DNA from 2 places in the Listeria sp. LM90SB2 genome. Region 1 is predicted to be linked to the other one. Evidence: a T-box and tRNA genes for the amino acid it is inferred to sense, from the RefSeq annotation. Region 1 holds a T-box; the other holds one or more tRNA genes.
What was found. The T-box of region 1 lies ahead of glyQ (glycine--tRNA ligase subunit alpha). A T-box ahead of a tRNA ligase gene usually reads a tRNA of that ligase, here a tRNA-Gly.
Positions count from the first base shown of each region.

Region 2: it encodes a tRNA-Gly, which carries the amino acid that the T-box ahead of glyQ (glycine--tRNA ligase subunit alpha) is inferred to sense. The anticodon was not compared.

Region 1 is NZ_CP046449.1:1,477,830-1,492,687, forward strand. Features, by position in the region: gene GL301_RS07350 (manganese-dependent inorganic pyrophosphatase) at 1-30, opposite strand, end outside; gene GL301_RS07355 (deoxyribonuclease IV) at 47-940, opposite strand; gene cshB (DEAD-box ATP-dependent RNA helicase CshB) at 956-2,263, opposite strand; gene GL301_RS07365 (4-hydroxy-3-methylbut-2-enyl diphosphate reductase) at 2,409-3,404, shown strand; gene GL301_RS07370 (Nif3-like dinuclear metal center hexameric protein) at 3,450-4,571, opposite strand; gene GL301_RS07375 (tRNA (adenine(22)-N(1))-methyltransferase) at 4,568-5,272, opposite strand; gene rpoD (RNA polymerase sigma factor RpoD) at 5,340-6,464, opposite strand; gene dnaG (DNA primase) at 6,559-8,439, opposite strand; gene GL301_RS07390 (YaiI/YqxD family protein) at 8,459-8,899, opposite strand; gene GL301_RS07395 (pyruvate, water dikinase regulatory protein) at 9,087-9,911, opposite strand; gene glyS (glycine--tRNA ligase subunit beta) at 9,946-12,012, opposite strand; gene glyQ (glycine--tRNA ligase subunit alpha) at 12,005-12,895, opposite strand; T-box leader at 12,963-13,136, opposite strand; gene recO (DNA repair protein RecO) at 13,177-13,944, opposite strand; gene GL301_RS07415 (DUF4352 domain-containing protein) at 14,080-14,709, shown strand; gene era (GTPase Era) at 14,756-14,858, opposite strand, start outside.
Region 2 is NZ_CP046449.1:982,805-997,662, forward strand. Features, by position in the region: gene GL301_RS04795 (DNA-3-methyladenine glycosylase) at 213-836, shown strand; gene GL301_RS04800 (class A sortase) at 945-1,613, shown strand; gene GL301_RS04805 (MBL fold metallo-hydrolase) at 1,726-2,457, shown strand; gene lplA1 (lipoate protein ligase LplA1) at 2,481-3,476, shown strand; gene GL301_RS04815 (TVP38/TMEM64 family protein) at 3,516-4,121, opposite strand; gene GL301_RS04820 (ArnT family glycosyltransferase) at 4,248-6,305, opposite strand; tRNA gene GL301_RS04825 (tRNA-Gly) at 6,493-6,563, shown strand; gene queG (tRNA epoxyqueuosine(34) reductase QueG) at 6,665-7,804, shown strand; gene trmL (tRNA (uridine(34)/cytosine(34)/5-carboxymethylaminomethyluridine(34)-2'-O)-methyltransferase TrmL) at 7,825-8,334, shown strand; gene nfsA (oxygen-insensitive NADPH nitroreductase) at 8,347-9,087, shown strand; gene GL301_RS04845 (lmo0937 family membrane protein) at 9,137-9,298, opposite strand; gene GL301_RS04850 (low molecular weight protein-tyrosine-phosphatase) at 9,386-9,844, opposite strand; gene GL301_RS04855 (SMI1/KNR4 family protein) at 9,857-10,603, opposite strand; gene GL301_RS04860 (hypothetical protein) at 10,699-11,667, opposite strand; gene GL301_RS04865 (HSP90 family protein) at 11,679-13,484, opposite strand; gene fri (non-heme iron-binding ferritin Fri) at 13,687-14,157, shown strand; gene GL301_RS04875 (HesB/YadR/YfhF family protein) at 14,391-14,693, shown strand; gene GL301_RS04880 (MBL fold metallo-hydrolase) at 14,806-14,858, shown strand, end outside.

The DNA of each region.
Region 1 (14,858 bases):
TTTATGACCGAATACAAGTGTTTTTGTCATTATTTTCGTCTCCTTTTTAACTATTTTGGATTTTATTTAATAAATCTGGGTCAAATTCGCCATTTCTTAACATCGCGATTTCCCATTTATATGGTGCTTTTTTCGATGCCTTATCTTCACCAACATAAGGTGTTTCAAGGATTTTCGGGACGTCCGCTAATTGCGGATGATGCACAATATAATGAAGTGCGTCAAAGCCAATGTGACCGAAACCAATGTTAGCGTGTCGGTCTTTATGTGCACCACGTTCGTTCTTGCTATCATTGATATGTAACACTTTTAAGCGATCAACACCGATAATTTTATCGAATTCATTTAACACCCCGTCAAAATCATTTACAATATCGTAACCAGCATCATGTGTGTGACAAGTATCGAAAGTAACGGATAATAATTCATTATGCGTTACGCCATCAATAATTTGAGCAATTTCTTCAAAAGTACGTCCGCATTCAGAACCTTTTCCAGCCATTGTTTCTAAAGCAATTTGTACATCTTGATCATGTATTAATGCTTCGTTAAGACCTTGGATAATTTGTTTAATCCCTTTGTCTGCCCCTTCGCCAACATGAGCGCCAGGATGAAGTACGATTTGCTTGGCACCAAGCGCACGCGTACGTTCAATTTCAGATTGCAAGAAATTAACACCTAGTTCAAAGGTTTCTGGCTTCACTGAATTGCCAATATTGATGATATACGGCGCGTGAACGACGATGTCAGCCATATCATGTGCTTTCATGTGTTCTAAGCCGGCTTCAATATTCAATTCTTCAATTGGCTTTCTACGCGTGTTTTGCGGAGCGCCAGTATAAATCATAAACGTATTTGAGCCATAAGAAGCTGCCTCTTCACTTGCGCCAAGAAGCATTTTCTTACCACTCATTGATACATGAGAACCTAATCTTAGCATAAATTCATTCCTCACTTATCGTTTTTTCCGTCTTTCACGACGTTTGATTTCGTTCATTTTGTAGTTAATTTTCTTTTTATAGTTTGGTTTACCTTTTTGTTTTGCTTTTTTACGCATACCGATTTCACGAGGGTCAGCTGTTTCGCGTTTCGCTTCACGTTTGGCACGGCGGTTGCGGTCTTCAAGTGTAACAAATTCTTTATTTTTCCAGTCAACGTGCTTAAATTCGATTCCCATTTTTTCTAATTGGTTTAAGCGGTCTTCATCAGCTGGTTCAAATAATGTAAGTGCAATACCAGAATGTCCGGCACGACCAGTACGACCAGTACGGTGAATGTAGAAATCTAAGTCATCGGGCAACTCATAGTTCACGACATGACTAATTCCTTGAATATCAATACCACGAGCAGCTAAATCTGTCGCAACAACATATTGATAATCTAAGTTTTCGATTTGTTTCATCGTCCGTTTACGTTCACGAGGGTTTACATCACCATGGATTTTCGCTACTTTTAGCCCACGTTCGATTAAACCGTTTGCTACTTCATCAGCTGTTGTTTTTGTATTTGTAAAAACAATCGCTAAATAAGGCTGTGAACCAACTAAAACATTTTTAAGTAAATCAAGTTTATTACGGCTACGAGTGGCCATAATGCGATGTTCCACTGTTTTTGAAGCAGCCACTTTTGGCTGAATATGCTCATAACGTGGATTTTCCATATATTTGCTTAAAAATGGTTTTAATTTTTGCGGAATTGTAGCGGAAAAAACAAGCATTTGTAAATTAGCCGGCATTTTTCCAGCAATATGGTCGACATCGTTTAAGAAGCCCATATCAAGTGTCATATCTGCTTCGTCAATAACTAATGTTTTAGCAGTATGAACAAATAACGCTTGCTCACGAATTAAGTCATTGATACGACCAGGCGTTCCGACAATGATTTGTGGTTGCTTTTTCAGTTTATCAATCGCACGTTGTTTGTCTGTGCCACCAATAACAAGTTGTACAGCGATTTCTTTTTCACTGTATTTGGTTACTTTGCGAATTTCATTATAAATTTGAGTAGCAAGCTCACGACTTGGTGCCGTAATAACTGCTTGTACTGCCTCTTTTTCAGGATTCACATTGTTAATAATTGGCAAAATAAAAGTATGGGTTTTCCCTGTACCTGTTTGAGATTGGCCAATGATACTTTCCCCTTTTAAAATGCCTGGAATTAGCTTCTGTTGTACTTCTGTTGGCTCATAGAATCCTAATTTATCTATTGCAAGTCCAATAAAAGGTTGAAAGCCAAATTGGTCAAACCTTGATTTCTTCGTCATAAAATATTTCCACTCCGTTCTATACCTAGTAGCCATTATAGCACATAATTGGACATTCGTGCGCGTGTTAAGACAACTTTGTCAAAACAGGCTAAGTCTATTATACTAAATAAAGAATCTAAAACAGAAATGAGGATGTTTTCGAATGGAAATTATCAAAATATCTCCTCGTGGTTATTGCTACGGAGTCATCGATGCGATGGTGATTGCTAAAAATGCATCACTTGATCCGAACTTGCCTCGACCAATTCATATTTTAGGTATGATTGTTCATAATAAACATGTTACTGATGCATTTGAATCCATTGGTATTTATACAGTAGATGGCGCTAATCGAGAAGAAATTTTAGATAAAATAACCACTGGAACGGTTATATTTACCGCACATGGTGTCTCTCCTTCTGTCAAAGCGAAGGCAGCAGCAAAAGGCTTAACGACAATCGACGCATCCTGCCCAGATGTACTTCATACCTATAATTTAATTTTAGAAAAACAAGCGGCTGGCTATGAAATTATTTATATAGGAAAAAAAGGACATCCTGAACCAGAAGGCGCATACGGAACAGCGCCTGATGTTGTTCACCTAGTAGAAACAAAAGCAGACATTGATGCTCTTTCATTACTTTCCGATAACATTTTTGTGACGAACCAAACAACGATGAGCAAATGGGATGTCGCTGATTTAATGGATTATATAAAAGAAAAATTCCCGAAAGCTATTCAACATCAAGAAATATGTATGGCCACTCAAGTGCGGCAAGAAGCTGTTGCAGTACAAGCCAAAGGTGCTGATCTAACTATTGTTGTCGGCGATCCTAGAAGTAATAATACTGCTCGTTTAGCCCAAGTTTCGATAGAGAAAGCTGGCACAAAGGCGTACCGAATTGCCGATATTACGGAATTAGATATAGAGTGGATCAAAGACGCAAAAAAAGTAGCAGTTACAGCCGGAGCAAGTACGCCAACACAACTTGTTCGTGAAGTGCTATTGTTTTTGGAGCAGTTTGATGCGGCAGATAAAACTACTTGGAAACGTGCGCATAATAAGGACTTTGAGCGTATTCTTCCCAAAATGAAGAATAAGTACATGGCTGAAAAAAGACGTCAACGGCTAGCTCACTTAAAAAATGGCGGAAGCTAAAAACCGAGCAACTCCTTTATTTAAGGGAGTTACTCGGTTTTTTTATCAACAAAATTGGAATGGATCTGTATTTACTTCTGATACAATAAATTCTGCTTCATAATCCAAAATTTTTGCTTGTTCTTCCATTTTATTTTTAAGATAGCCTTTCATCACTTTTTCGATATTATGGCCAGCATCAATAGTTGGAAGATTAATAGCTAATAAATCATGTCCCGTGTGATAATAAACATCACCGGTAATAAAAACATCTGCACCAGTGGCTTTTGCTTGATGGATAAATTTATTTCCATCGCCACCAATGATTGCTACTTTATGGACTGTTGTTTTTAAATCCCCAATAAAACGGACATTATCAATAGCGAAAGCAGTTTTTAATTTATCAATAAATGAAACCATGCCGAGTTTTTTTGGAAGCATTCCAACGCGACCTAATCCTTCTTTATAAGTCTGCATTTCAAGCGTATATACATCAATCGCAGGTTCTTCATATGGATGAGCAATTTTAACTGCTTTAGTGATAGTATCGGTTAAATACTGTGGGAATATAGCTTCTATTTTAACTTCAGGAACAGAAGTCAGTGCTTCTTTTTCGCCGATAGTTGGGTTAGCGTTTGCTCCTGGTTTGAAAGAACCAATCCCGGTCGTGTGGAATGTGCATTCTGTATATTCTGTCCCTATTTGTCCGGCACCATTATTTACAAGAGCTAAACGAATGCTTTCTAATTCATTCTCTGGAACATAAACAGCAATTTTGCAATATGGTTCTGAATAGGTTTCCTCAATCATCGTTGTTTCTTGTAAATGGAGTAAATCTGCTAAAATATCGTTTACACCACCTTGAGCAATATCTAGGTTTGTGTGTGCGGCAAATACAGTAATATCATGTTTGATTAATTTTTTAATCATTTTTCCTTGTTTAGTTGTCGTATCGATATGTTGCGTTGGCCGATATAGAAACGGATGGTGAGCAATAATTAAATCAACTTTTTTCTCAATAGCTTCATCAACAACTTCTTCCAATACATCTAAGGTAAACATGATTTTTCTTACTTTTCTCGATAAATCTCCTACTTGCAAACCAATAGGATCGCCTTCCATTGCAAGTTTTTTGGGTGCGATTTTTTCCATTATTGCTGTGTATTCATAGCCATTTGCGACTTTCATTTTAGCACATCCTCTACTAATGCGATTTTATGTTCTAATTCACGAATTTTCGCTTGGTTTTCTGTTGAAACTGGTTGGTTGTTAGAAATAGTCTGAATAATATTTTGCCATGTATTTGCTTCATGGCGCCACTTGCTTTTGAAAATGGCGCTTTGTTCTTTTAATAAGCATGGTCCGAAAAATATTTCTTGCTTAGTCCAAGTAACTGGTTTTTCAGACGGAGCTAACACCATGATTTCATAAACTTTATTATCTTCGCGTAAAATTGCTTCAGAAGTAATAAGCCAATTGTTTTGTTCGGACCACTCTCTTAATTGCCAGGCTGCAATATTAGGTTGTAAAATTAGTTTGGTTACACCGGCTAATTTTGCTGCACCTTCCTCTAAAATAGTACGTATCAACGTGCCACCCATGCCTGCAATCACAATTGTATCAATCGCATCCTTTTTTTCGATAACAGCTAAACCGTTCCCTTTTCTAACGTCAATTTGTTCTGTTAAGCCAGAAGAACGAACTTGTTTTTGTGCAGATTGAAAAGGTCCATCAACCACTTCGCCAGCAATAGCGAACGAAGCCGTTTGATTTTTAACTGCAAAACAAGGTAAATAAGCATGATCGCTTCCGATGTCTGCGATTCGTTCATTTTTTGTTATGTAAGAAGCCACTTTTTCGAGTCGCTTCGATAATTGCTCTTCGTTCATTTGGTTCCCTACTTTCATTTTCATTAAAAAGGCAGGAGAACGGTTTGTCCTCCTGCCCGGTTGTGCTTTATTCCAGGAAGTCTTTTAGTTGTTTGCTGCGGCTCGGATGACGTAATTTACGTAAAGCTTTGGCTTCAATTTGACGAATCCGTTCACGAGTTACACCAAATACACGACCAACTTCTTCTAAAGTGCGCGTACGACCATCATCTAGACCAAAACGTAAGCGAAGTACATTTTCTTCACGGTCAGTTAATGTATCAAGCACATCTTCTAATTGTTCTTTTAGTAATTCGTATGCTGCGTGATCGGACGGTGAAGTTGCATCTTGGTCTTCGATAAAATCGCCTAGATGTGAATCGTCTTCTTCACCAATTGGTGTTTCAAGGGAAACTGGCTCTTGTGCGATTTTAAGGATTTCCCGAACTTTTTCAGTTGGTAAGTCCATTTCTTCACCAATTTCTTCTGGTGAAGGATCACGACCTAAGTCTTGCAATAAGGAACGTTGTACACGGATTAGTTTGTTGATTGTTTCAACCATATGCACCGGAATACGGATAGTTCTTGCTTGGTCCGCAATCGCACGGGTTATCGCTTGACGAATCCACCACGTTGCATAAGTACTGAATTTAAATCCTTTATTGAAGTCGAATTTCTCAACGGCTTTCATTAGTCCCATGTTACCTTCTTGAATTAAATCAAGGAATAACATACCGCGACCAACATAACGTTTTGCAATACTTACAACAAGGCGCAGGTTGGCTTCTGCAAGACGTCCTTTGGCTTCAATGTCGCCAGCTTCGATACGTTTTGCTAAGGCAATTTCTTCATCCGCTGTAAGTAAGTCTACTCGACCAATTTCTTTCAGATACATGCGAACAGGGTCATTAATTTTTACGCCTGGTGGTACACTCATATCTGTTAAATCAAAGGATTCGGTTTCTTCTTTTACTAGTTCTGTTTCATCCGGATCCTCATCATCTGCATCGTCAGAAACTTCAATTCCTGCTTCACCAACATGTTCTAAATACTCATCCATTTGATCGGAATCCAAAGTGAATGGAGCTAATCTGGCAGCGATTTTTGCATAAGTTAAAATCCCCTTTTTCTTACCTTCTTCTATCAGGGCTTCTTTTACTTGCTCAACACTTAGTTCAGCAACTGGTTTTGTGTTTTTTGTTTTATCACTCATAACTGCCTGTATTCCTCCTTCCAAAATGCCGCTAACCTTATTAAAAGGCTTCTCTTAGGTAATAATACCATCATTTAGCGGTTTTAAAACGTTATTAATCCAATTGGCCGCTGTTTAACTGACGGTTGAGTTGGACGATTTCGAGCATGACACGAATTTCGTTATCTTTGTCATTTTCACGATTTAAAGTCGCTAGCTCTTGCTCAAGTTCTTTTTTCTTTTGTTCTAATTTAAACCGCTTTAGACTTCTAATATAGTCTTCAAACTGGGTTTTCCCTTGTTCGTCCGGACTAATAACCATTTCGAGGCTACTGATAAGTCCTTTCATTGTAGCATCAGGAACACTATCCATAAATTTCGTTGGATCTGCATCATTACCTTCTGCAAAATAACCAATTAGATAGGTATAAAGCGCTTTGTAATTATCATGATAAAACGTAGTGTCACCAAGAAGTTGCTTAATTAAAAGAAAATTATCTCGGCTCTCCATCATTGCTTTCATGAGTTGTTGCTCTGAGGTTGTATGGGCAGATAGTTTTTGGGTTGGTTGCTCGAAAGAAAATAGCATTTCTGTTTCTTCTTGAGGCATCATTCCCATAAAAGAATCATCTATTGGTGGTTCATTATAACTAGCCATTTGTCGTGATTTCTGACTATTTTTTAGTGATTGCTGTAGTTGTTGTTTTAATGTTTCTATCGTTAATTCAAATTCATCTGCTAGTTGTTTTAAGTATAATTCGCGTTCGACGGCTTGATCTAGTTTCGCAATTTCGCGTAAACAATCATCAATATAACCAATTTGATCTGTCTCATTCTGTAAATTACGTTCTCTACGTAAATAATGAATTTTAAAAGCTGTCCAAGTCATTCGTTGTTGCTTATAAACTTCTTTGAATTTTTCTGGACCACTTGCTCGAATAAAGTCATCGGGATCTTTTCCAGCTGGAAGTTGCAAAACAAAAACATCTAAACGATTCCGTTCAACTAGAAGTGTGCCCGCCTTATAGGCTGCTTCAATTCCGGCTCTGTCACCGTCATAACAAATAATCGCCCGGTTAGTAAGCCGTTTAATTAAATCTGCATGTTCTTCCGTTAAGCTTGTCCCCATCGAAGCTACCGCATTTTGAACACCTGCTTCTTCTGCGGAAATAACATCCATAAATCCTTCCATGAGCGTAATTTCTTCTTGTTTTCTAATAGCTTGTCTTGCTTCTGAAAAATGAAACAATATTCGTCTTTTATTGAAAACAGGTGTTTCAGGGCTATTTAAATACTTAGGACCATCATCACGATCAAATAAGCGGCCAGAAAAGGCAATAATTTGTCCACGATCATTCGTAATTGGAAACATAATCCGATTACGAAAACGATCCACCATTTGCCCATCATCACGTTCGGACAAAAGTCCAGCCCTGCCAGCTAATTGTAAATCCATGCCACGTTTTTCTAGAAAAGCAGTAATTGTTGCATGGTGATTAGGGGCAAAACCAATTTGGAAAGTGGTCATCATCTGTTCAGACATACCACGCTCTTTTAAATAAGTTAATGCTGCTGTACCTTCTTCAGTTTCCATTAAAATATAATGGTAAAGTTTGGCAGTAAGCTGGTGCATTTCCACCATTTTTGCTGTTTCAGAAGTTTCTTTTGGCAAATTACTTGTATCTCGTTCTTCAGGGAGCTCGATAGCCACATCTAAATGACTCATGTCTGCCACTTTTTTTACCGATTCAACAAAAGTGAGTCCGTCATGCTCCATTAGAAAAGAAAAAACATTCCCTCCCTTACCACAACCAAAACAATGGAACATCTGTTTTTCTGGTGAGACAGAAAAGGATGGCGTTTTTTCACCGTGGAAAGGACATAAGCCAGAATAATTACGTCCTTGTTTTTTTAACTGAACATAATTACCGATAATATCGACTATATCCGCTTGATTCCGGACTTGATCAATTACTTCTTCAGGAATCCGCGCCATTTTGACAGTCAACTCCTATTTACTTATTTTGCAAAAATGTCGTCAATCGGTCTTTGAAAAGAGAACGATCTTGATCGCTCATTGCTTTTGGACCTTTGCTATATTTACCTTGTTGCCTGTCCTTGGCATGTCTATAGCGAATATCTAACATTAATGACATTTCTTCTTCTCGGTAAAGTTCGCCGCGATTAGAAAAGACAAATGTGCCCTTTGCAAGTAGAATACTAGCTAGGCCAATATCTTGTGTTACGATAATATCGCCTTTTTTGGCTAAATTCATCATTCGCATATCCGCTGATTCTTTTCCAGTATCCACAAAAATCCAATTTTCTCCGTTTGTATTTACAGAGTAATGGTTAAAAGAAGCCACAAAAATAACGTCTAACTGAAAATGTTCGGCGACTTGTTTTATTTCTGCTTTTACCGGGCAAGCATCGGCATCAACTAAAATTTTTGGCACATATTCCATCCTCTCTTAAAATCTATGAAGGCAAGTTAAAAAACGAGTTTTTAACCCGTTTTTTTAATATTATTCGTAGATTTGGCTTTTTCACACGCGAATTTAGATTATACGGGAAGTAACTAATTTTTACAAGCAGTTTTCCCCGTATAATATATATATTCGCCATAAAAAGCAAAAGTCCTTCTTATAATTCTAAATTTTCATCAACAATTTCACCAATATGGATTAAAATCTCGTTTGCAGTCTCTTCAATGGCTTTATTAGTCACATCTAACACGAAACAATTTAATTTACTGGCTAGTTTATTAAAAATCGCTAATTCTTCATCAATTCGTTGATTACTTGCATAAGTACCGGCACCAGGTAAACCAATCGAAATTAAACGCTCTTGTCTAATCTTCGTTAATTTTTGTTTACTAATTTTTAGACCAATTATTTTTTTAGGGTCAATTTCAAAAAGTTCATCTGGGATTTGTGCTTCTGGAACGATTGGAATATTGACGATTTTTAATCCTTTAAGCGCCAAATATTGCGATAAAGGAGTTTTTGAAGTTCTTGAAATACCGATTAAAACATAATCCGCTTGTAAAATACCTCTTGGATTACGGCCGTCGTCATTCTCTACGGCAAATTCGATTGCGGCTACTTTATTGAAATAAGCTTCATCCATAGAACGAACGCGGCCAGGTTCAGAAAGTGGTTTGATTTTGTAGGTTTCTTCTAACTGATTTAAAAGCGGCCCAAATAAGTCAATTATCGGTACGCCGAAAGCTTGAGCAGTTTTATTAAGCTCTTCACGGACGCTTTCGAGTACAATGGTGTGCACGATTATGCCATTGTTCACTGCCACTAAGTCAACAATTTCTTCAATCATATGAGAAGAATCGACGTGGTGAAAACGATGGATAAATTTCGGTGTTTGACCAAATTGACTTAGTGCTGCTCTTGTCACTAGTTCGGCCGTTTCTCCTGTTGAATCGGAAACCACGTATACGGCTGGTTGAGTCATACATACTTCCTCCTCTTTGCTCAAAATCTTCCTTTTATTTTACATTAATTTCATCCATTTGAGCAAACTCTTTAATAAAGCTTGCAAGTTCGAATAATAGTGCAAGACGATTATTTTTCAATTCATCATTATCAGTCATAACTAGCGTGTTATCGAAATATGCATCAATTGTTGTACGTAAATCTGCAAATGCTTTTAGTCTGTCAACAATTTTTAAACCAGCAAAATCAAATTTTAGTTTTTCTAATTTATCAAATAGGGCTTGCTCGTATTCATTTTCAAATAGGCTCGGATCCACTTCTACGCCATCTTCGTATTTTTTAGAAATATTAACTACTCGTGTTAAGGCTTCGATAGTTGGGCGGAACCACTCTGCGTCCGCATGCTTATTCAATATTTGAGCACGATCAATCAATTGAGGAATCATATTAGGATCGCCGCCGATAACAGCGTCAATAATATCATGGCGAATATGATGGCCTTGTAAAATAACACGCAAACGATTTTTTAGGAAAGTCTGCACTTCTTTTATTACATCTGAACTTGGTAGTTCTGTAGCCCCTTCTGCACGCTCCATATCCACAATACGAGAAACCACTTCAAGCATTGGAATGTCCCAACCATTTGCTTGGATAATACGCACCGCTCCAAAAGCACTACGACGTAAACCAAATGGATCAGCAGAGCCTGTTGGTGCAATATTTACACAGAAGAAGCCAATTAATGTTTCTAATTTATCTGCAATAGCGATAAGTGAACCTAAGTCTGTTTGTGGTAAATCGCCTTCTGCTGAGCTTGGTAAATAATGTTCACGAATAGCTGTTGCGATTGCTGGTTTTTCGCCTTGCAACAATGCATATTTTTCGCCCATTAAACCTTGTAGTTCAGGGAATTCACCAACGATATTGGTTACTAAATCAAATTTATAAATATTTGTTAAGCGGATAATATCTTGTTTATCTTCTTCTTGCCAATTTAAATAATCAGCAAGCATTAATGCCACTTTTTGCACTCGTTTCATTTTTTCTGTCAAAGTGCCTAATTTTTCATGGAAAACGATATTTTGTAATTTAGCAACTGCTTCATCAATGGTTATTTTTAAATCTTCTTGATAGAAGAAATCAGCATCTGACAAACGAGCGCGTAGTACTTTTTCGTTTCCTCGTGCCACTGTATCTAGATTTTCATGGTTACCATTACGAACGGTTACAAAATGAGGCAACAATTCTCCTTCTTGGCTGAAAACTGGGAAGTAACGTTGGTGTTCTTTCATCGTCGTAATTAAAACTTCTTCGGGTAGTTCCAGATATTCTTTTTCAAAATTACCTGCTAGTACAGTTGGATATTCGACAAGATTAGTTACTTCTTCTAATAAGTCGTCATCTTCTCTGATTTGCCAATTTTCCATCGTTTCTAGTTCACGTAATTGTTCTACAATAGCCTGTTTGCGTTCACTAGCATTAACAACGACAAATTGTTCTAATAATGCATTTGGATAGTCGCTCGGTTGGTTGATTGTAGCTGTTTTTCCTAAGAAACGATGTCCACGGGATGTATTACTAGTTGAGACACCAGTGATTTCAAATGGAATAATTTCTTCGCCAAACATTGCGATAAGCCATTTGATTGGACGAATATAACGTAAATCATTACTACCCCAGTGCATACTTACTGGGAAAGTCATACTTGTTACTACTTTTTCTAAGCTTGGAAGTAACGCCGTTGTTTTTTCGCCGATTACTTCTTTTTTAATATAAATATATTCAACACCTTTAATTTCGCGGAAAGTTAAATCTTCTGGCGCAACTTTTTGACTTTTTGCAAACCCTAATGCTGCTTTTGACCAGTTGCCTTCGTCGTCTAGAGCGATTTTTTTTGCAGGGCCTTTTGCTTCTTCCACACGATTAGCTTGTTCTTCAGCCATTTCTTCTACTAGGACAGTTAAACGTCTTGGTGTAGAATAAGTTTTAATTTCTTTAAATTCGATTTGGTTGTCTTTTAACCAATCAGTTACTCGTTTTTCCAGTTGTAGTACAGAGCTAGTCACATATTTTGCTGGCATTTCTTCTAAACCAATTTCTAATAAAAAGTCTTTACTCATGACGTTTTCCTCCCTCTTCTTTGACTAATGGGAAGCCAAGTTTTTCTCGTGATTCATAAAATGTTTTGGCGATACGTCTTGCTAAGTTTCTGATACGACCGATATACTGTGCGCGTTCAGTTACTGAAACAACGCCGCGAGCATCTAGTAAGTTAAACGTATGCGAACATTTCAATACGTAATCATATGCTGGGAAAACAAGGCCGTCTTGCATTTGGCGAGTGGCTTCTCTTTCATATGTGTCAAAAAGTGTCAACAGCATATCTGTATTCGAAGTTTCAAAAGCATATGTCGAGTTTTCGAATTCTGCTTGGAAGAAAATATCACGGTAGCTAATACCTTCTGTCCATTCTAAATCAAATACATTCTCTTTATCTTGAATATAGCTTGCTAAACGTTCCACACCGTAAGTGATTTCGGAAGTAACAGGGAAACATTCTAAGCCACCTACTTGTTGGAAATAAGTGAATTGTGTGATTTCCATTCCATCTAACCATACTTCCCAACCAAGGCCCGCACAACCAAGAGATGGATTCTCCCAGTTATCCTCTACAAAACGGATATCATGTTCTAACGGATTGATACCTAATTTTTCTAAAGAACCTAGGTAAAGCTCTTGAATATTGTCAGGAGAAGGCTTCATCACTACTTGAAATTGGTGATGTTGGAATAATCTGTTTGGATTTTCTCCGTAACGACCATCAGCAGGACGACGCGACGGCTCTACGTAACCCGCTTTCCACGGCTCTGGACCAATTGCTTTTAAGAAAGTATACGGACTCATTGTGCCAGCACCTTTTTCCACATCATACGATTGCAACATAATACAACCTTGTTCGGACCAATAATCTTGTAATGTTCTAATCATTGTTTGTAAATTCATTGCTTCCACCTCCAAAAATAATTCAGCCAATATAAAAACTCTCGTCCCTATATGCTGATTTAAAGCATATAGGGACGAGAGTTAGCTCGCGGTTCCACCCTATTTGGAATTAAAACAATTCCCACCTTGATTTCGCTGTACTCCAGAACGCCTTCACAAAAAGTTAAATATCCGGCTCACACCAAACCCGGACTCGCTAAAAATAGAGCTTTTTGTTACTATTTTCCTTCAACGTACCTATTAGTTGATATATTAAAAGATACTGTATTTTTGCTAAAAAGTCAATCATCGCTATCTTTTTTTAACATATTTTCCCATTTGTCCATTTCGCGCAAAAATTTCCTGCTTTTTAAATACAAACCAGAGTATTCATCGTAGTATGTATCAATTGCTTTTTGAAGCCATTCTTTCGTTTCTGGCTTCACATCGATGTTTCCTAGTCTATCTAATTGGAAGATGAAAAACAAACGCAGCAATTTTACGACATTTTCTGGCAAATGCATTCTGTAACGGTCTTTCTCAAAGCAACGATGACAGATAATGCCATTACTACTTGTTGAAAAATCAAAATGACCTGTTGTTTCACCACAAATGGCGCACTTATCCATTGTTGGGTAAAGACCAAGCACCGGTAACATTTTCATTTCAAAAATTTGAGTGAGAATTTGCGGATCATATCCTTCATTTATATCTCGCAAAATTTGAAAAGTTAATTCATATAGATATGGATTCGGTTGGCGTTCTTCAGTGGCTTTATCAAGCAATTCGCAAACATAAGTCGCATAAGCAGTCATAAAAATATCTTGCTGAATAGAAGAAAAATTTTCTATGACTTCCCCTTGCTGAAGCGTACCAAGGCCATTGCTACCAAAGAAAGTAAAATAACCATTCGTAAATAATTGAGTTACTGCAGCTAATCTGCTTTTCGTTTTTTTTGCCCCACGAGCCACCACACCAATCTTCCCGAATTCACGTGTATACATTCGGACAATTTTATCTGATTCACGGTAACTCGTTTGCCGTATCACGATTCCTTCGCATTTCTCCATGTGGTAAGCCTCCCTTTTTACACGTCTTATTATAACATTTTCTTAATGATTATGTCTTTTTATATTTTTTGCTATCTTTCCACGGATGCCTATTGTAAAATAGAGAAAACGGTAAGTCAGAGAGGATTTTTTACTTTGGGTATGTTACTTATATTATTAGTCAGCTTATTTATACTCACATTCATAGGAGTTGTTGTGGGAATTATTTTGCTTATTGTAAGAAAAGAGAAATGGGCGGGCATTATTGTTGCGGGATTATCCGTGGGAATCGGCTTTTTAGTATTAGCAGCTGGACTTAATATAACAACGATTAAATTATTTGAAGGATTTAATAATCCACTTTCTATTCATAATTACAATTCGAGCAATGAACCATCTACAAATGATTATGCAGAAGACTATGATGAAGATTACTATGACGACTACATAGACGTAAGTTACGGAGAATCTGTTGAGATAGAAAATAATAGCACAGTTACCATTTATAAACCTGAGCTGACCCAAATGAAGGAAGGCTATGATATTTATAAAGTAAAAGTGAAATACGCAAATACAAGTTCTGATCCAATAAGCTTCTATTCCGAAGACATTGCGCTTTATGATAATGCAGACGATGATTATGGCCAACAAATTACGGAAGAAGGTTTTGCTGGAGAAATTCAACCAGGGGAGACAAAAGAATTAACGCTTTACTATGAAGTGTATAACCTTGGACCATATGATGTAGAATATGATAACTATAGCTGGACTACAAATAAAGAATAATTAAAAGCATCTGGCGCACAAACCCAATTGTGCGCCAGATGCTTTTTTAATACTCTTCGCGGTCGAAACCGTAATCTTGCAAATAATGCTCTTTATCGCGCCAGTTTTTTTGAACTTTTACCCAAATTTCTAAGAAGACTTTGGAGCCG
Region 2 (14,858 bases), 500 kb from region 1:
GAAATGAAAAAAAGAAGCTGTATTATGTAACAAGAAACATTTTCATACAGCACCCACTTTAACATAATTCTAACACAAGATTAATAAAAGGCAAGTTATAACCTATACGTCTGAAGTAGGATTTTAGGGGAAATAGGCTGATATAACTAGTCAAAAAAGAACCATTTGGAATAGAATTCTGCTAGAATAAAAAGAAAACATTGAGGTATGAAATGGAAGCGATTATTACGAAAGAATTTTTTGAAGATAAGACAACAATCGAATTAGCGAGAGATATCTTGGGTATGCGTCTAGTACATCAAACGGATGAGGGAATTCTATCTGGGCTAATAGTGGAAACAGAAGCGTACCTCGGGGCAACAGATATGGCTGCACATAGTTTTCAAAACCTCCGAACGAAACGAACAGAAGTCATGTTTTCATCGCCGGGAAGAATCTACATGTACCAAATGCATCGCCAAGTGTTGCTTAATTTTATAACCATGCCAAAAGGAATCCCAGAAGCCATTCTAATACGAGCCATCGAACCTGACGAACAAGCTAAACAACAAATGGTACAAAATCGTCACGGAAAAACTGGTTACGAACTTACCAATGGCCCCGGAAAATTAACGCAAGCTTTAGGATTAAGTATGCAAGATTACGGGAAAACTCTTTTTGATAGTAACATTTGGTTAGAAGAGGCAAAATTGCCGCATTTAATAGAAGCAACTAATCGAATAGGGGTGCCAAACAAAGGAATTGCAACTCATTTTCCACTCAGATTTACTGTTAAAGGCAGCCCATATATTTCAGCTCAACGAAAAAGTCGGATTCTTACCGATATTTGGAAGTGAATTTACAATTTTGTCACAGGTAGAGAAAATAGTTTTATCCAGACACTGATTTTCTTTGCTTCATAAGAAGAGCTACTATATAATGAAATAGTTACAAGGAGGAATTATATGTTAAAGAAAACAATTGCAATAATTATTTTAATCATTGGGCTACTATTAATTTTTTCCCCATTCATCAAAAACGGCATTGTGAAATACATGAGTGGTCATGAAACAATCGAGCAATATAAAGCATCAGATATAAAGAAAAATAATGAAAAAGACGCTACATTTGATTTTGAAAGTGTTCAGCTACCCTCTATGACATCTGTTATTAAAGGAGCAGCAAATTACGACAAAGATGCAGTCGTTGGTTCTATCGCAGTTCCATCTGTAGACGTTAACCTCTTAGTTTTCAAAGGAACAAATACAGCTAATTTACTGGCGGGTGCAACAACCATGCGTTCTGATCAAGTCATGGGTAAGGGTAACTATCCGCTGGCAGGTCACCATATGCGTGATGAATCTATGTTGTTTGGTCCTATAATGAAAGTCAAAAAAGGCGACAAGATTTATCTAACAGATCTTGAGAATTTATACGAATACACTGTTACGGAAACAAAAACGATTGATGAAACAGAAGTAAGTGTGATTGACGATACGAAAGACGCTAGAATTACACTTATTACATGTGATAAACCAACTGAAACAACAAAACGGTTTGTCGCGGTTGGTGAACTAGAAAAAACGGAAAAGCTAACAAAAGAACTAGAGAATAAATATTTCCCTAGTAAATAATGAGAAAAGACAGCGGATTTTCTAAGCTGTCTTTTTTTCTGGATAATTTCTCCTTTTATTATAAATGTTGTATCATATAAAGGAGGTTTATTTTGAGAAAGGAAGTGCAGTGATGAAACTAACCGTTTTTGGACATTGGGGTGGCTATCCATTAGCAAATGAAGGCACATCTAGTTATTTGCTGGAAGAAGCTGGATTTAAGCTATTAATTGATGTTGGCGCAAGTGCTGTTTCTATTATGCAAAACTATATTGATCCTGATGATATTGATGCGGCAATAATTTCTCATTACCATCCAGACCATGTAGCAGATGTAGGGATTTTGCAGCACATTCGCCTATTATCACAAAAAAAGGAAAAACCGCCAGTATTGCCGATATATGGACATAAAGAAGATGAACGCGGTTATTCTTATTTAGAAATGGCAAATGTAACAAAAGCAATCGAATATAAACCAGATGATAGACTTGAAATCGGACCGTTTAAAGTAACTTTCTTAAAGACGATCCATCCGGTACCTTGCTATGCTATGAGAATAGAAGCAGGTGACAAAGTTTTCGTATACACCGCAGATAGCGCTTATCAAGATAGTTTTATCCCTTTTTCAGAGGGGGCAGATTTATTAGTAACAGACACCAATTTTTTCCATGACCTAGCCGGAAAAACAAAAGTGCATATGGCTAGCACGGAAGTTGCAAAAATTGCCAAAGAAGCCAATGTGAAATCATTACTCCTCAGTCATTTACCCGAAGTTGGCGATTTAGAAGTTCTAAAACAAGAAGCAGCGGCTATTTACAAAGGAGAAATTGCACTCGCTTCAAAAGGATTCACGAAAACATTTTAATATAGAAGAAAAGGGGTAGGAGTATGTACTTTATAGATAATAATAATGAGAAAGATCCTCGTATTAATTTAGCGGTGGAGGAATTTATTTTAACTGAATTAAATCTAGATGAGCCTGTGCTGTTATTTTATATTAATAAGCCATCGATTATCATTGGACGCAACCAAAATACAGTAGAAGAAATTGATACAGAGTATGTGGAGAAAAATGATGTCATCGTTGTGCGCAGACTTTCTGGCGGCGGCGCTGTTTATCATGATGAAGGAAACTTAAATTTCAGTTTTATCACGGAAGATGATGGCGAGTCTTTCCATAATTTTGCGAAATTCACGCAACCAATCGTGGAAGCGCTGAAACGTTTAGGCGTCAATGCGGAACTAAAAGGGCGTAACGACTTATTGATTGATGGTTTTAAAGTTTCTGGAAATGCGCAATTTGCAACGAAAGGGAAAATGTTCTCACACGGGACATTAATGTATGATTTGAACCTAGATAATGTTGCTGCATCGCTAAAACCACGTAAAGATAAAATCGAATCAAAAGGAATTAAGTCTGTTCGTAGTCGTGTAGCGAATATTTCTGATTTCATGGATCAAGAAATGACAACGGAAGAGTTTCGCGATTTGCTATTACTTTATATTTTCAATGTTGAAAAAGTAGAAGATGTAAAAGAATATAAATTAACTGCTGCAGATTGGGAAAAAATCCACGAAATCTCTGCTAAACGTTATGGTAATTGGGACTGGAACTACGGAAAATCTCCAAAATTCGATTTAACACGAACAAAACGTTTTCCAGTAGGAGCAGTCGATGTTCGCTTAAATGTACAAAAAGGGATTATTACAGATATCAAGATTTTCGGAGACTTCTTCGGCGTAAAAAATGTGGCGGATATTGAGGAGAAATTAGTCAATACAACTTATAAGCGCGAAGCATTGGACGAGGCTTTAGCAGATATAGACGTAAAAGAATACTTTGGTAACATTACGAAAGATGAATTTTTAGATTTACTTTATTAAAAAAATGGAAAGTACGCATCCCGCGTGCTTTCCATTTTTTTATTTGAGATTTTTTCCTGACATCCAATGTTCCAGCCGTTTTCCAACAAACCATAAAATAACGACAGAAACAGCTAATATAGCCAGTTTGAGCGGCTGGTGAATCAAGTCGACAAAGTCATAGCCAATATAGCTAATGGCGAAGACTTTGATTAGTTTGCCACCTACAAGCGCTAATATAAATTGATATACTTTTATTTTAGAGAGACCTGCAACAATATTTACCGCCGAAGATGGGGTAAATGGCATTACAAGTAAAATGAAAATCGGACTAAAACCATGTCTATCAATCCATTCCATTACTCGTTTAATTTGTTTATGGCCCGAAATAAAACGTAAAAAACGAGTTTGACCAAATTTCCGTGCTAACAAAAATACGCACAAACTACCAGCAATTGCTGCTGTCACCGAAATTAAAAAACCACCAAGTAGTCCGTATGCATTTACGTTCACTACAACGAAAACTATAAATGGTAAAAATGGTAAAAACGCTTCAATAAAAGGTAAGAGAAAAGCTAAAAGTGGACCTAAATTCCGATACTCACTTAGCCAGTACATTAAATTATCATAAGAAAAGAAATTCATCATATCCTGCCAAAATGTCATAAGCAAGCCTCCAGTAGTCTTTAACAACATACTTATTTTCTCACATCAAAATGATAAAGCGCTAATAAAACAGCTTGAATATAGTTAAAATCCTAGTATTTTAACCAGGATTTTAACATTTCTTCTTTATTTTAATTGATATAGTGTTCCTGTACCAGTGCCATTCATTCCTTGAGCGCCACCTTGCATATTAAAAGAAGCGCTAGAAGTGGTGTCATCATCCGTAGAACCGGAGCTACTCCACTTCGAACTATCAATTTCTGTACCGTTTTCTTGAATCCATTTTACCACATCTGAGTCAGAAGCTTTACTATTTGATGGGAGATAGAAATATTTTATTTCACCGGCTTGAATCATTTGTTTTAATTGTTTTACAGTTAGAGTTGGATCTGTTCCATTGAAACCACCAAGTGCCATAACAGCTTCTTTCGTTTTAATAATATAAGGACCTGCTGTTGTTGCATCTGTTGTCCCAAATAAGTAGGTTTCTCCGGTATTGTTTTTCTGTAAATAGCTAATTAAATCACTATCAACAGATGCATCGGCGAATCCACCACCACTAGATTGTTTTAATTGTGGTCCAGCTTCGGGTAAGGAACTATTCCCACCATATAAAATAGGTGTTAAAGACCAATATGTTGGAGCAATGAGCAAAATCGCTAAAGCGAGCGCTGTTATTTTCGCGGTGAGTTTGGAAGGTTGTGGTCTAAGTACAATTAAGATAATAGACGTAATTAGTGCAGCAATACCAATAACTACCGCTAAAACAGGCAAGTAAGCAGCAACAAAGAATGCTTGTAGACCTCCAGTTAGCGTAACTGCAGCAGGTAGCAGGAACCTTTGCCAATTCTCTTTGTCTTGGTATAACCGAAAGAGCGCCACTAGACCTACGCCACTAAGTAAAGCAATTGGCGGAGCTAGCATAATCAAATAATAATGATGGAAAAAGCCAGCGATACTAAAGAATCCGGCGACAGGGATAAGCCAAGCTGCCCAGAAAACTATTTCCTTTTGTCTGGAGGTCAATTGGTAAATTCGTTTATTTTCATTTCGATACACCAGGAAAATGGCTAGCATACCGATAATAGCAAGTGGTAAGAACCAACTAATTTGATCACCAAGTGCGGTTTGGAATAGACGAAGTGGTCCAGCGTTCCCTGTTCCAAACATGCCTGTGCTACCAGTCATTTTTGATCCATTCCCGCCGCCGTTTGCCGCATTACTGGGAGCTCCAGTTGGAGGAGCGCCATTATTTCCTTGAGGAGGAGTTCCGCCGTTAGCACCGTCCTGCATACTTCCACTTGGAGGAGTCGGTGGGGTTGCGTTACTTGAATCTGTTGAGTTAGTGCTAGGAGGAGTCCCCATTTCCACATTACCATTACTACCTGTTCCAGTTTCTTGACCAAGAAGCCGTTCCATACCATTATAGCCAAATGCCAACTCAAGCACCGAATTGGTTTGACTACTACCGATATAAGGTCGCTCTGAAGCAGCTGTTTGATCAACTACGACTGCCCAAGAAACAGAGACACCTAGCATTAAGACAAGTGCGATTACTAATTGAACTAGCTTTTTTCTCCAACTTAGTTTTGTAGCAATAAAATAGAAGAGCAAAAATGCGGGCACGACCATGAAAGCTTGGAGCATTTTTACATTAAAACCGACACCAATCAACGCAAAAGAAAGTAAAAGCCAGCCGATTTTTGCACGATGAACAGCTTTAAAAAGGAAAAAGGTTGCTAGTAATAACACAAATACAAGAATAGCATCCATATTATTAGTACGCGTCACGGCTACCGCAATAGGAGTCAGCGCCATAATCAAAGCAGTAATTCTTGCAGCCCATGCGCCAAATCTAGGTTTGACGAGCACATAAAGCAAAATCACCGAACCAACACCAGCCAACGCTTGTGGTAAGATAACACTCCAACCATGTATGCCGAAAATAAGGGCACTGATCGCTTGCAACCAAAGTGCAACAGGTGGCTTATCTACCGTAATAAAACCAGCAGGATCAAAAGCTCCGTAGAAAAAATTATGAATATTTTGCACCATACTTGTCACAGCAGCTGTATAATAAGGATTTACCGTATCATCATTCCAAATACCATAAAAATTAAAAAAGATGGCAATAACAATAATTCCAACAAAATAAAAATCTAAATGTTGTATCCGTTTCTTCATATTCTTCACTTCTTTCCATAAGATAATACCTTTTATTTTAGAGTTCAAATATGAAAAAAACGTGAATAAATTTAGAAATAAACGAGGTATTTATTTTTTACAAAGAAATTCCAGAAAAAGCCTTGTCAAAACTAACATAGAATGGTATTATATAAAAGTTGTTAAAACACTAAGAACTACTTACTATGCGGGTGTAGTTTAGTGGTAAAACTACAGCCTTCCAAGCTGTTGTCGTGGGTTCGATTCCCATCACCCGCTTTATATTTTTTTATAAATCCTGTTATCAACGCAGTGTTTCGACCTTTTTAAGCGAAGCATTGCGTTTATTTTATTGCCTGAAAATAAGGAGAGAGGGGATGATGATAGTGAAGTCGACATCAGATTACGCCGCATTGAAAGAAGAACTCATTGCTTATGCGCATGAAATAGGTATTCAAAAAATTGGTTTCACAACAGCAGACCCTTTTTTATTTTTAAAAGAACGATTACTAGAAGCGGAAGCGCTGGACCTTTTTACAGGATTTGAACATCCGGTAATTGATGAACGGGTTTATCCAGAGCTTATTTTCAAGGAACCGCAGTCGATTATCGCCATTGCACTTGCTTATCCGTCTAAATTAAAAGAAGCACCTATAAGTAAAAAAGGAGCTAGACGAGGTGTATTTGCCAGAGCTTCTTGGGGAATTGATTATCATACCGTTTTACGAGAAAAATTAGCGCTACTCGAAACTTTTTTAAGTGAACGTTTGCCAGATGTACGAATGAAATCAATGGTGGATACTGGGGAATTATCAGATGTAGCTGTAGCAGAACGAGCGGGCATTGGCTGGCGCGGGAAAAACACGCTGCTCATAACGCCAGAATACGGCTCGTGGGTCTATTTAGGCGAAATGATAACTAATATACCATTCGAACCAGATACGCCGGCTAGCGACTTGTGTGGTAGTTGCAATCAATGTGTGAAAGCCTGCCCGACAGGTTCCTTACTGGGTGAAGGGAAGATGAATCCGAAAATATGTTTAAGTTATTTGACACAAACAAAAGACTTTCTAGATGAAAAATATCGCGAAGTGTTGCATAATCGTTTGTATGGTTGTGATACTTGTCAGGTAGTTTGTCCGTATAATCGTGGGCATGATTTCCACTTTCATGATGAGATGGAGCCGGATCCAGAGCTTGTTCGACCAGAATTAAAACCACTATTACACATTTCCAATCGCGCTTTTAAAGAACAATTTGGCGATATGGCGGGTTCGTGGCGTGGGAAGAAGCCCATTCAGCGAAATGCCATCATTATTCTAGCGCGGTATAAAGATAAAACAGCTGTACCAGACTTAATTGACTGTTTACAAAACGATCCAAGACCAGTCATTCGAGGAACGGCTGGCTGGGCGCTAAGAAAAATCGGTGGAAGCGATGCCGAAAAAGCTGTCGAGCAAGCACTTCAAACCGAACAAGATGAACAAGTATTACAAGAATTAACAGCCATAACAAATTAATAGAAACCAGGTGAAAAGCAATGCCAAACCATATCGTACTATATCAACCAGAAATCCCAGCGAATACCGGAAATATCTCCAGAACATGTGCCGGGACGGATACTTACTTACATTTAATCCGTCCACTTGGTTTTTCGACAGATGATAAAATGTTAAAACGTGCTGGACTTGATTACTGGGATAACGTAAAACTTTCCTATTACGATTCTCTAGATGAATTCTTCGAGAAAAATGAAGGCGGAGAATTTTACTACATTACCAAATTTGGTCGTCATGTTTATAGTGATATCGATTATAGTGACCCAAACAAAGATTATTTCTTCGTTTTTGGAAAAGAAACGACCGGATTGCCAGATGCGCTTTTACAAAAGAATGAAGAAAATTGTTTGCGTATTCCAATGACAGATCATATTCGTTCGTTGAATTTATCGAACACAGCGGCAATTTTAGCTTATGAAGCGTTACGTCAGCAGAATTTTGGCGCACTTTTACAAGAACCGAATTACGATCGAAAAATTTTTCAAGACTAAGGGGGAGTTAGGATGAATCAGGCGATAGATGCTATTCTAGGACATTACTCAGTGCGAAAATTTGAAGATAAGGACTTAACGGAAGAAGCGTTGACCTTACTTATCAAGAGTGCACAAGCCGCATCTACATCCAGTTTTGTTCAAGCATACTCCATCATCGGAATAACAGATAAAGGCGTTCGTGAACAAATCTCAGCCATTGCAGGAAATCAACCATATACAGTACAAACCGGTCAACTATTTATTTTCGTTGCTGATTTAGCTCGTCATCACGCCATCTTAGAAGAACATCAAGTGGATACAACTGCACTGGAAACGTCAGAAAAATGGCTTGTTTCTGTGATTGATGCCGCACTTGCTGCACAAAATATGGCCGTTGCCGCAGAATCATTAGGACTTGGCATTTGCTTTATTGGCGGGATTCGTAACGATGTCGAACAAATCGCGGAAATACTTGATTTACCACCATATACGATGCCATTATTCGGCTTGACAATTGGTTATCCGGTTGCTAACAAAGAAAAAGCGAAACCGAGATTGCCTCAAGATTTGGTATACCACGAAAACACCTACCAAAAAATGAACCCAACTATTCTAACTGAATATGATGAACAAATAAAAAATTACTACGACGAAAGAACAGCAGGAAAACGAGTAGAAGGTTGGTCCGAACAAATTGCGCGTGGGCTTGGAAGAACAAGCCGTCTAGACTTAAAAGCATTTTTAGAAAAACAACATTTAAATCAAAAATAAAAGAACGGTACGGCGCATTAAGATAATGCGCCGTACCGTTCTTTTTCGGTTATTTCCGTTTATTTCTAGCCATTTGAATTAAGTTCCAAATAACGAGTATTAAAACGATTACTAACAAGATATTAATTAATCCACCCGCAATATGGAAAATAATTCCAAGTAACCACACTGCTAATAAAACTACGATGATTCCCCAAATAATTCCTAACATGTATAAAAACCTCTTTCTGCACTTTTGATTGTACTCTTATATATTCCCGTGAGGTCAGTCTTTAAACATATTAGGGCTAAAAACAGACTATTTTTTTGTGATATAAGCTAAAAGGGCCTTTACTCCCTCAGTTACCATGCGTTCGGTTTCATCAAAATCCCCTGTATAATATGGGTCTGGAATATCTTTATCCTCTTGACCAGGCACAAAGGACATAAGCGAGCGAACGATGACATCTGGATTATTATTAAGTGCATTTAAATCTGCTAAATTTTGCTGATCCATCCCTATAATAAAATCAGCTTCGTTAAAATCAACATCAGAAATTTTTCGAGCTCGCATCTCTTGATAATCAACACCATGCTTTTTCAACACAGCTTGCGTCCCGCGGTGTGGCGGTTTCCCTAAATTCCAAGTACCAGTTGCAGCAGAATCAATTTTTATTTCATTCGTTAACCCAGCTTCTGCAACTTCTTTCCGAAATAACCCCTCAGCCATTGGTGAACGACAAATATTCCCTAAACAGACAAAAACTACTTTTAACAATTGAATTCCTCCTTATTTCCATTCCTTATATAATTCGGCCAGAGCCGCTTTATTTATCCCATCACATGCTTCCAGTCGGACGAAAATTTGCTCCACAAGTTCAGGCGCGAGTTTTCTCCGGAAATAAAGCAATTGATTTTCAAACAAACGATAGACAACTAAATTATACGGGATTTCTTGTTTTTCAAGTAATCCTAAAAATGTCGCTAAATACCACTTTTTATCTGGATAATCTTCTAATAGTTCCAGTAATTGTTTTGTTTTTTGCACATTGCTGGAAGCGAGAATTTGATTTAATTTTTTTATGGGAAATTGTTCCGCGAAATCGGTAGGAAAGGGACTAAAGTACAATTCCTCTATAAATGTAGCAAACGTTTCAGCAACAATAAGTGTTTGTAACGTTTCAAAATCAACATAAATAATACTGGGTTCGGACGTATTATCTATATAAGAAAAACCAATATAGCGCGATTCATCCCGGTGGAAATAAACTTGCTTCCCTGCGAGATCAACATCCTTTTGTTCCGGAATATCCGTTAAAATTTCATCCAAACTAGCCAGATAATAGATTTCACCAAAATCTAGGCCATAAGAAGTCGGTTCCGTCGTCTTAAAATGATTTTTGCGAATCAATCCACCATTTTGCTCTGATAAAAGCTGTTTGTATTCAAATGGTAAAGTGACGCCTAACGCTATTTCTTTTTCACGAATTACTTGTTCAGTTGCGCCATTCTTTTCGTTTTTAACCCAAATCGTCATCCTCTTCAACTCCTCCCTGTATTATCCTAAAAAAAGCAAAATAGCGCAAACAAAAGAACATAGCTAGAAATAATTCCTAACTATGTTCCAAAATTTTACTTCAAAAGATCTTGATAATAACTATTTCCATTCCGCGCATCAAACTTCGCCGTTAAAGCTTCCGTCATTTCTACCAAATCAGCTTCTTTTTCTCGGTCGAAAAGAGGGTAGGCTGCTTGTAAGAAAATAAGTCGGTCTAAACCACCCTCAGCTTTAAGAACAGTTTCTAAGTTGGTATCAATCACTTCTCGCGCTTTTTCCGTTTGCTTGGTAAGGACTAAATATTTAAGTAATTGCCCAAGTGGTGGTAGTAAGGAGATTTGTTTCTCCACAAGGGGATAACCTTTATCAAAGCATTCTTGCGCCATTTTTTCATCTCCAAGCGCTAAATATGCAAGCGCCATATTTCCATACGTTAAATGAGGAACTTCCGCACAGCGTTGTTTTCCTTCAATAATCGGTTTTGCTGTTTTCTTAGCTGTTTCATAGTCTTTAATGAAGCAATAATAATGTACTTGATCATTTCTTTCGCAAGCAGGACAGTCATTTAAAAAGTCTGCTTTCGTATCACTCCATTTTTTAAATAGCTCTTTGGCTTTTTCAACATCGCCCATACGCATGGCTGCAAGCGTGCACACTTTATAATAAGGTCTTAGCGAATAATTTTCTTGTTCGAATTTCACCTTCATATCATTCAAAAGTCCGTCAATTTGCGCTTTCGATACTTCATCAAAAGTCGGGACATGTTCACTAATCCATTTATATTTCCAAAAAAGATCTTCCGTGTCAATGTAAGCATCACTATCTTTGTCTTCCCATTTTTTGATTAACCAGCTAAAAGCCTGTAATTGCTTTTTCGGAAAACCAGCTGTTAAGCATGTGTCAATCAACAGATCACGTGCTTCAATGCCATCATCTATATTGTTATACAAATCTGCACCAGCAATAATTCGTTCTAATACTTTTATTTTTTCAGGCGTGTCATCCATTCCCCAAACTGATTCTAAATCATTCAAATAATCCATTTTTCTTCCTCCTATAGCATCTCTAAGATTCGTAACATATTTTGATTCATTAATACCATTTCTTTCCGTTTAAGCGGATAATGCCCTAATAGTAAGGCTTGGATATAAAGTACATTCACAATTACGGACAATTCTTTCACTGTTTTTCCAGAAGTGAAAAGTCTTTTAATCAGCTCGTTATCCAAATTTAAATACAAGTGAGCAAGCGGTGCAGGTTCTTGTTCTTTTTGGATGCTCTCTAAAATATCACTAAAAACAGAATTTGTTTCTTCGACAGCACGTTCTAGTTCGCGTAATTCTTGTGTTGCTGTAGAGTGGATGAAAATAATCGGTAAATCTTTCGGTTCAAAATGTTTAATTAATACATCTGTATCAAATTCAGCCATCATACTATTCATTTCTGTCAAAATAGGTTGGTAAGCCTGTTCTTCGCTCACTGTCATAGGCCGTAATTTATTAGTCATTTCTTCCGGTTCGATTAAAACAAATTCTGTCCCCTCAACAAAGTAACTTAATTGCGCTAAGATTGGCGAATCATAGGAATAGCCGCCGTTAATAAGCGTCATACCGCTTGATCTCGCAATATCCTTAATTTGTCTAAAGTCATCGACCGAGTAGGTGTAATAAATGACATCATTTTTAGCGATAATATCACCTAATTTTTCCTCGCCATTCAAAGTCCGAACTGGAAGATAAGGATAGATTAATTTTAAAAATGGTGCATCTTCACTCGCAAGTGCTTTAAAACCAAGATAATGTGTAGCTAATAATTTCATCAATGCTTCTTCTGGAAGAGTTTCAATTCCTTTTTTCAAAGCAACGCCAAGCTCGTCGGCAACACTAGTTAATCGCTCATTTTTATAAAACGCCTCACGAGAAGCAACAGGTTGAAGCTCATCCGTCCAAATCACGCATTTAGCAAAAAACGACCAATCAGGCAAAATATTATTTGCTTCACTTGTGACATACATATTATTTAAAAATACCGTGTTCTTCCGGATAGCATTCATTTGAACAGCATGAGGAATCATATAAGCAATCCCAAACGTTCTTCCTGACTCATTTTCAATTAAGAAATAATCTTGGAAACGCGTTCCAAGGATATATTCGCCGTACTGAATAATTTGATCTTTTGATAGTTTAGACAAGGTTTCTTTATTGGAAAACTGTTTGGTCCAACTATTAATTTCTTCTTCTAAACCATTAATTTCTACTATTATATTACTTTCCAAAGAGGAACCATATTTTTTGAGTGTATTGATTAATTCTTCTACGTCCTCGCATTCAGGGTGCTCGTCTAAATCAGCTCGTAAGCGCAAATACACTTGTGTACCTGGTTCGCGAGTTTCCGTTTCTATTTTCCGAACCGAATAAGTTCCGTCCGCTTTTCCGCGCCATTCTGTTGTGCCACCATCTTTTTTGGAAGTAGAAATCATTACAATTTCATCACTAACAATAAAACAAGAAAGTAAACCAATCCCAAAACGACCAATAAAGTCATTGGAACTTTCTCCATCAAAGTTTTTTTCGCCTTTTGATGAATTAGCAATAGTAGCTAGAAAAGCGTGAACCTCATCTTCCGTTAAACCAATTCCGTTGTCTTCTACAATTAATGTTTTTTCATTATTATCTCCAGTTAGAGATGCATGGATTTTACCTTCTAAAGTTGAATCGATTTTTTTCCTGGCGCGAATGGCATCGGTTGCATTTTGCAGTAATTCGCGAATATAAACATCTTTTTCGTCATAAAGGTGGTTTGAGAGAATGTCAATCATACCAGCCAAGTTCACCTGAAAGCGGTGAGAATAATTTTCCATAGCTTGGTCCTCCTAGTTGTACAAAAGTCCTTTTTATTCTATCATAAAAGAAGAGATAAATAATGAGAAAACAATAATAGATGTTTAAGAATTTATATCAGTGGTAAATACTTTGTGATGGTTTCCACACTGGACATTGATGTGGAAATAGATTATACTTATTATTAAGTGATAATCATTATAAAATAGGAGGAAGATAATTATGAAAACAATCAACTCAGTAGACACAAAGGAATTTTTGAATCACCAAGTAGCGAACCTAAACGTATTCACAGTAAAAATTCATCAAATTCATTGGTATATGAGAGGCCACAACTTCTTCACTTTACATGAAAAAATGGATGATTTATATAGCGAATTCGGCGAACAAATGGACGAAGTAGCAGAACGCTTACTAGCAATCGGCGGAAGCCCATTCTCGACTTTAAAAGAGTTTTTAGAAAATGCGAGCGTTGAAGAAGCTCCTTATACGAAACCAAAAACAATGGATCAATTAATGGAAGACTTAGTTGGAACATTAGAATTACTTAGAGACGAATATCAACAAGGTATTGAGCTTACTGACAAAGAAGGCGACAACGTAACAAACGATATGTTAATTGCTTTCAAAGCAAGCATTGACAAACATATCTGGATGTTCAAAGCATTCTTAGGAAAAGCGCCATTAGAATAAAGAGTTATAAAAACTGTGTGGGATTAATCGTCTCACACAGTTTTTTTTGCCCCAGTCTGTTATAGTACAATTTCCTTATTTTTACATTGTCTTAACACAATGTGGTTTAAAGTTTCTTTGAAAGAGGTATATTATCTTCATAACAAAAAGCAGAAAAAGTGAAATTCACCAAGAAATCTGCTATTCTTGAATAACAATCATTACGAAAAAATTGGAAACGAGGAGTGAAAAGTATGAATATCGAGGTAACGGACCAAGCAAATAAATGGTTTCATGATGAGTTTGATGTAGCTAATGGTAATGGAATTCGACTTTTTGCGAAATACGGTGGTTCTAACAGTTCCTTGCATCCTGGTTTCTCTATCGGTTTAACTGCCGAAAAACCGCAAGAAGCAGCAGTCGCTGAGAAGAAAGAAGACTTAATTTTCTTCATTGAAGACCATGACTATTGGTATTTCAAAGACCACGACTGGAAAATTGACTATGAACCAAAAACGGAAGAAGTACTTTTTTCCTTTAAAGAAAAAGTGAAATGAATCCAACATAAATGACCGCGTGTAATCAAATTGATTTCAGGCGGTTTTTGTTTTAAAAACTTTACTGTTTCGCCTTCCTTTGCTATTCTACTAAGAGAGCAGGAGGAGAAAGATGACAAAGAAATTAGTAATCTGTATAAGTTTAATCGCGATATTTTTAAGCGG